DNA from 2 places in the Mycobacterium sp. E802 genome. Region 2 is predicted to be linked to the other one. Evidence: predicted binding sites of a transcription regulator. Region 2 holds the regulator's gene; the other holds the start of a gene.
The links. Region 2 encodes LexA, which represses DNA repair genes until DNA is damaged. Its sites were predicted from a motif close to CGAACANNTGTTCG; they were not measured.
Positions count from the first base shown of each region.

Region 1: the regulator LexA is predicted to act here: its motif matches at 1,994-2,007, upstream of A5699_RS26525 (error-prone DNA polymerase).

Region 1 covers NZ_LZJD01000180.1:39,558-42,976, forward strand. Annotated here, with positions in the region: gene A5699_RS26515 (APC family permease) at 1-874, shown strand, start outside; gene A5699_RS26520 (hypothetical protein) at 883-1,902, opposite strand; gene A5699_RS26525 (error-prone DNA polymerase) at 2,021-3,419, shown strand, end outside.
Region 2 covers NZ_LZJD01000027.1:8,943-12,361, reverse strand. Annotated here, with positions in the region: gene A5699_RS04360 (PhzF family phenazine biosynthesis protein) at 1-67, shown strand, start outside; gene nrdR (transcriptional regulator NrdR) at 79-534, opposite strand; gene A5699_RS04350 (LysM peptidoglycan-binding domain-containing protein) at 699-1,205, opposite strand; gene lexA (transcriptional repressor LexA) at 1,402-2,127, shown strand; gene A5699_RS04340 (LGFP repeat-containing protein) at 2,130-3,419, opposite strand, start outside.

The DNA of each region.
Region 1 (3,419 bases), on a different contig from region 2:
CGGACTTGCGTTGAGCGCCTTCGTGGTTGGCGTGACGGGGTCGATCTTCGCGTTCTGGGGCTGGGACACCTGTTTGACCCTGGGGGAGGAATCCAAGGATCCGACAAAGGTGCCGGGCCGGGCGGGTCTGCTGTGCGTGCTGTCGATCCTGGGCACATATCTGCTCATCGCCGTCGCGGTGATGATGTATGCCGGGGTGGGCGAAACCGATCTGGGCCTGGGCAATCCGGACAATGCCGAGAACGTGTTCGCGGCACTGGCCGACCCGATCATGGGCCATTGGGCCGGGCCGTTCCTGTTCCTGGCGATCCTGGCCTCGTCGGTGGCCAGCCTGCAGACCACCTTCCTGCCCGCGGCCAGGGCCATGCTGGCCATGGGCGCCTACAAGGCCTTTCCGGCACGGTTCGCCGAGGTCAGTCCCCGCTATCTGGTGCCCAGCTTCGCGACCATCACCGCCGGCGTGGTCACCGGCGTGTTCTATACCGTGGTGAGCCTGCTGTCCGAAAGTGCCCTGCTGGATACCATTGCCGCCCTTGGCATCATGATCTGCTGGTACTACGGCATCACCGCATTCGCCTGCGTCTGGTACTTCCGGCGGGAGTTGTTCACCAACGCGCGCAATGTGGTGTTCAAGTTCCTGTTCCCGTTGCTCGGGGGAATCGTGCTGGCCGCGGTGTTCGTGATCGCCATCGGGGAGAGCATGAACCCGGAGAACGGCAGCGGCGCCGAGATCGGCGGCATCGGACTGGTGTTCTTCATGGGCTTCGGCATCCTGTTGCTCGGCGCCGTGCTCATGCTCGTGTGGCGATCGGTCAACCCGGCGTTCTTCCGCGGTGAGACCCTGCGGCACGACACCCCGTCGCTCGTGGAGTAGCGCGCAGACTATCCGGCCGCGTCGCCGATCCCGGATTCGTCAGGCAGGTTGTGTGCCAACTCGAACGGATCGAGTAGGTCCCACACCCCTCCGATGAATTGCTGCTTGATGCGGGCGGCCGGCTCTTCCAGGTTGATCAGGTCGGCGATGATGTCATACCCGTAGTACACCGCCGAGCCGGGCGGAGTGGTCTTGATCAGCTCCATGATGATGGTCTGACGGGCATCTCGGGCCGCGTCGTCGTCCCCCAGCGCCGGCGCCAGGTCGGGCAGGATCCGGCTGATCGGGATCACCGCGTTGACCCACGGCACGATCTGGCTGGCCCGGTAGATCTGTTCGGTGGCTTCCCGGACAAACGGGTCGAGCTCATCCGGTGACGCGGTGAGCAGTGCTTCTCGCAGGCTCATGATCGCGTCGGGGAAGTCGGTCGGGTCCGGGTCGTTGTCTCGGAAGGGGTTGGGGCTCCAGGGCGTATCTGCCTGGGTGTCGACAGTGTCCGACTGCGTCTGCACCGCACTGAGTTTCGGCGCAAGCTTGGTGACGGGCTCCGGTGCGGTGGTGGATTCCGGCTCGACGGCCGCTTGCTTCGGCGTGAACAGGCTCTTGAGCTTGGTGACCTGCTCGACCTCGAACTCTTCGGCGCTCGGCTTGGCCTTGGGCGTCACGGACACCGACCTGGCGGGCGTGACGGCCTTGGTCAACGAGTCGGTGATGGTCTTGGAGACGACGTTCGCGGACTTGCCGGCCTGCGTCGCGGCCTTCTCGAGCTTGTCGGTCTGCTTGTCGACGGCGTCTTTGAACTTGGCCACGGGCTTGGTCCGTTTGGCGGCGTCGGCCTTGGAATTCGCCGAATCCGCGCGCTTGGGTCCCGCCTTGACGTGCTGCGATGTGCTGTTGGTCGACTTCTTGGCCGCCCCGTCACCCGAATCGGCATGGGCGGTGCCCTGTCCGGCCACGGCGATCGCCGCACCCACTCCCGCCGCTACCGCGACACCACCGACATAGCCGATGTATTTGGTTGACGCCATTGCCGTCCTCTCACAGCCGATCCCCAGCCCAGAGGGATCGTAGGGTGTCGTGCCGTGATCGGCATCTCAAGGTGACCCCCGGCCAGTATATCGAACAATTGTTCGATATACTGGCGCGGTGGGCTGGCACAACGGGCCGCCGAGCTGGTCGGAGATGGAGCGGGTGCTCTCTGGCAAGTTGCCGCGGCCCGCCGCGGAAGGCAAGCCGCGTCGCTCCGGCCTGCCGTTGGAGCCCGAGGGCGACGGTGGGGACAGTCCGGCCTGGTCCCGTAAGCGTGGGGCGTATCAACTGCCCGATATTGCCCGCATCGCTGGCTCGGTGCGGTATGCCGAACTGCACGCGCACAGTGCCTACAGCTTTCTCGACGGCGCGAGCACGCCGGAGGAGTTGGTGGAGGAGGCGGCCCGGCTGAATCTGCGGGCAATCGCGTTGACCGATCACGACGGGCTCTACGGGGTGGTCCGGTTCGCCGAGGCGGCCAGGGAGTTGGACGTGTCCACGGTGTTCGGTGCCGAGTTGTCGCTCGGGAACGTTCCCCGTACCGAGGATCCCGACCCGCCCGGCCCGCACCTGCTGGTGTTGGCCCGCGGGCCGGAGGGGTACCGACGGTTGTCCCGCGAGATCGCCGGCGCGCATCTGGCCGGAGGGGAGAAGGGCAAGCCGCGCTACGATTTCGACGCGCTGACCGAGGCGGCCGGTGGGCACTGGCAGATCCTCACCGGGTGTCGCAAAGGCCATGTCCGTCAGGCGCTTTCCGTGGGCGGCCCAGATGCTGCCGCCGCCGCGCTGGCCGATCTGGTGGACCGGTTCGGGGCCGACCGGGTCAGTGTCGAGCTCTCCCATCACGGTCATCCGGACGACGATGAGCGCAACGCGGTCCTGGCCGGGTTGGCCCCGCGATTCGGAGTCGGTGTGGTGGCCACCACCGGCGCGCACTTCGCCGTTCCCGATCGGGGTCGGCTGGCCATGGCGATGGCTGCGATCCGGGCTCGCAACTCGATGGACACCGCGGCGGGCTGGTTGGCCCCGCTCGGTGGGGCCCACCTGCGCTCGGGGGAGGAGATGGCCCGGCTCTTCGGCGCCGAGATCGTCGAGGCAGCAGCGGATCTCGGTGAGCAGTGCGCCTTCGGTCTGGCGCTGATCGCCCCGCAACTTCCGCCGTTCGACGTCCCTGCCGGGCATACCGAGGACAGCTGGCTGCGGCATCTGGTCATGGCCGGAGCGGCCGAGCGGTACGGGCCACCGGGCACCGCGGGTAAGGCCTACGCACAGATCGAACACGAACTGAAGATCATCGAGCAGTTGAAGTTCCCCGGCTACTTCCTGGTGGTACACGACATCGTCCGGTTCTGCCGGGACAACGACATCCTGTGCCAGGGCAGGGGCTCGGCGGCCAACTCGGCGGTCTGCTACGCGCTCAAGGTCACGAATGTCGATCCGATTGCCAACGACTTGTTGTTCGAACGGTTCCTGTCCCCGGCCCGCGACGGCCCACCCGACATCGACATCGACATCG
Region 2 (3,419 bases):
GCACCCGGAGGGCTGGGTGCGCGTGGCCGGCCGGGTCGTCAACGACGGCACCACGCGGCTGGGCTGATGCCGGCCGCGTTACGCCTCGGCGCGGTGGGCCCGCAGGGCCTCGATCTCACGTTCGAAGTCTTCGGCTGAGGAAAACGACCGGTACACCGACGCGAACCGCAAATAGGCGACCTCGTCGAGTTCACGCAACGGCCCCAGGATCGCCAAGCCGACTTCATGGCTGGGAATCTCAGGTGTGCCGAGACCGCGGACAGCATCTTCGACCTTCTGCGCCAACACGTTGAGTGCGTCGTCGTCGACCTGACGGCCCTGGCAGGACCGGCGTACACCGCGGATGACCTTCTCACGGCTGAACGGCTCGGTCACGCCACTGCGCTTGACCACCGCCAGCACCGCCGTCTCGACGGTGGTGAATCGACGGCCGCACTCCGGGCAGGACCGCCGCCGCCGGATCGCCTGGCCCTCGTCCGTCTCGCGGGAATCGACCACGCGCGAGTCAGGATGACGACAGAACGGACAATGCATTACCGCTCCTTCGTCATGCCGCCGGACAATTAGTTCGAGCGCCCTTGAGCGTACCCGCGCCGCCCTCGGCAGGTTCACCGCCGGGTCCAGTGGTGTGTAGGAGATCACGCCGGGGCAGGCCAGTGTGGCTGCCTGCCAGGATGTTTCAGCGGACATCGCACTGCTCAACCAACCGGGGCGAGCAGGGTCTGCCCGGCGTCGAGCGCCGACGATTCGAGTTGGTTCAGATCGCGGATCTGCTCGACCACGCGCGAGACCGGAGCGTCCGGGGCGACGCGCCGGGCCACCTGCTGCAGCGTCTCGCCGGTTTTGACCTGGACCACCGCGAGTTCGGCCGGCTCCGGCGCCTCGGTGCCCATCACACCGCCGAATTGCGCCACCAGCCCCAGCCAGACCGTGATACCGGCGGCAACCAGCGCCAACAACACGGTGGTGACCGGCGTGATCGGACGGCTGCGGTGCGAGGCCCGCGACATGAGAACGCCGGTTCCCCGGTAACGGACCGCGCCGCCGGCCGGCCGGGTCGGTGCCTGCCGCTGGACCCGGCGCAGCGGCCGAGGCTCCGCGGCACCGAACTGGGCGCGACCCCGAGACGGTTGCGCCTGGGACGCGCCCCGGGCCACACGGACAGCGCGGGAACGGCTTTCGGCGGGGATATCGATGATCGCCATCTGACTGCCTTTCGGTGGGACGTTCGCTCTTGTGTTCGAATATAGTCGCTCACATGTTCGATGGATAGAACGTGTGATCGAACTGTTGCGAAACGATAGGACGGACCACCGACAAGTTTCGGCGGCGAGGCTCCGTAGACGACACGCGTCGAACACATGTTTGATTAATGTTCAAACAAGGACTACATTCGCCCTCATGAGCGACGACCTGAGCAGGGACGGCAGCACCGACACCCCGGCGGGATCCGAGGGGGCGAGTCCACGCCGCGCCGCTGACAGCGGCCTCACCGAACGGCAACGGACCATCCTCGACGTCATCCGCGCATCGGTGACCAGTCGGGGCTATCCGCCCAGCATCCGCGAGATCGGAGATGCGGTAGGGCTCACCTCGACATCCTCGGTCGCCCATCAATTGCGCACCCTGGAACGCAAGGGCTACCTGCGCCGCGACCCGAACCGTCCGCGTGCGGTCGACGTCCGCGCCGCCGACGATCCGGCGGCCACCCCGCTCGTCTCCACGGATGTGGCCGGCACGGATGCGCTACCCGAACCGACCTTTGTCCCGGTGCTCGGGCGCATCGCCGCGGGCGGCCCCATCCTGGCCGAGCAGGCGGTCGAAGACGTCTTCCCGCTCCCCCGCGAACTCGTCGGCGAGGGCTCGCTGTTCCTGCTGAAGGTCGTCGGCGACTCGATGGTGGACGCGGCCATCTGCGACGGCGACTGGGTGGTCGTGCGCCAGCAGAGTGTGGCCGACAACGGTGACATCGTAGCCGCGATGATCGACGGTGAAGCCACCGTCAAGACGTTCAAGCGGACTCGTGGTCAGGTGTGGCTCATGCCGCACAATCCGGCGTACGACCCGATCCCGGGTAACGACGCGGCCGTGCTCGGCAAGGTCGTCACCGTGATCCGCAAGATCTGAGCTCAGTCCGCTCGCACGAATCCGTTCGTGCGAGCGAACTCCTCACTGGCGAACCAGATCTCGGCCACCGCGTCGTCGTACTCACTGCTGTCGGGTGACCAGTACTGGCCAGACTTGGTATCCGCCTTGATCGGGTAGCCCTCGGGTGCCCGGTTGGGGTCGTCCAACGGTAGGTGGATCGCCGTGACGGCCGGTACCTCGTCGAGTTCGATGGCGGCATGACGCCCACTGTGGGCCTCGCCACTGTAGGCCTCGGCATGGGTGATCACCCGGGTCGGCGCGGTATCCACATTGTCTTGATCGCCGGACAGCCCGAGATCCGCGGGAACCGCGAGACCTACCGGTGCACGCAGACCGTCGATCGGGCCGGCGAATGCACCGGTGTCCACCAGATCCTCGTCGTCGAGTTCGGCCTCGACATCGTCCTCGGCGTCACCTTCGGCGACCTCCTCGAACTCGGCGTCGATGGGCGCGTTCTCGTCGTCGAGGTCCTCGCCGTGGAAGTCCTCGTCATCGAAATCGTCGTCGTCGAAATCCCCGTCCTCGAAGTCGTCGTCGAAATCGTCGACGTCGCGGTAGTCGTCAAAGCCCGGCTCCGGGCCGGCCAGTTGCGAGGAATCCTCCGGCGGTTCCTCCTCGTCATCCGGGGGGCCGTATCCCGACGACGACTCCGGTGCAGCCCATTGGCTCACCGGCATCTGGCTGACCGGCATCGCGATATCGGTCGGACCATCGTAGGGAGACGCCGCGGTACTAGCCGATTCATCGACCGGCCCGGTGAATCTCGCCGTCGCAGCCTCACCCCCATAGGCGTCGCTGCGATCGTCGCGGTAGTCATCGTCGTCGTATCCACGCGAGTCATAGCGCCGGGCGCCGTAACGGTCCTCGTCGTACGGCCCCTCGCCGTGGCCGTCGTACTCGTCCTCGAACGGATCGTGGTCGAATTCGTCGTCGCCACCGGCCCGTCGCCGATGCCACAGCGCCGCCCCGACAATCAGCGCGGCCAGCAGCAGAACCGGAACCACGGCGATCAGCCACCACCAGCTCCAATGCCAGCTGAACGGCTTGTCCGAATCCGCGGCCGCCGCCGGCGGAGCCCCGGCCGGCTGTTCGAGGCCGGGCACCTGCAGCCCGCTCAATTCGGCGGCAAGATTCGAGGGTTCGGTGGTGAACTTGTTGGTGGCGCGATCCCAGGAGATGGCTCCGCCGCTGAATCGCTGGGTGACGACGGTGCCGTCCTCGGTTTGGTCGGCCATCGGGGCACCGAGCTCGCCCGTGGCTCCGCCGAGCTT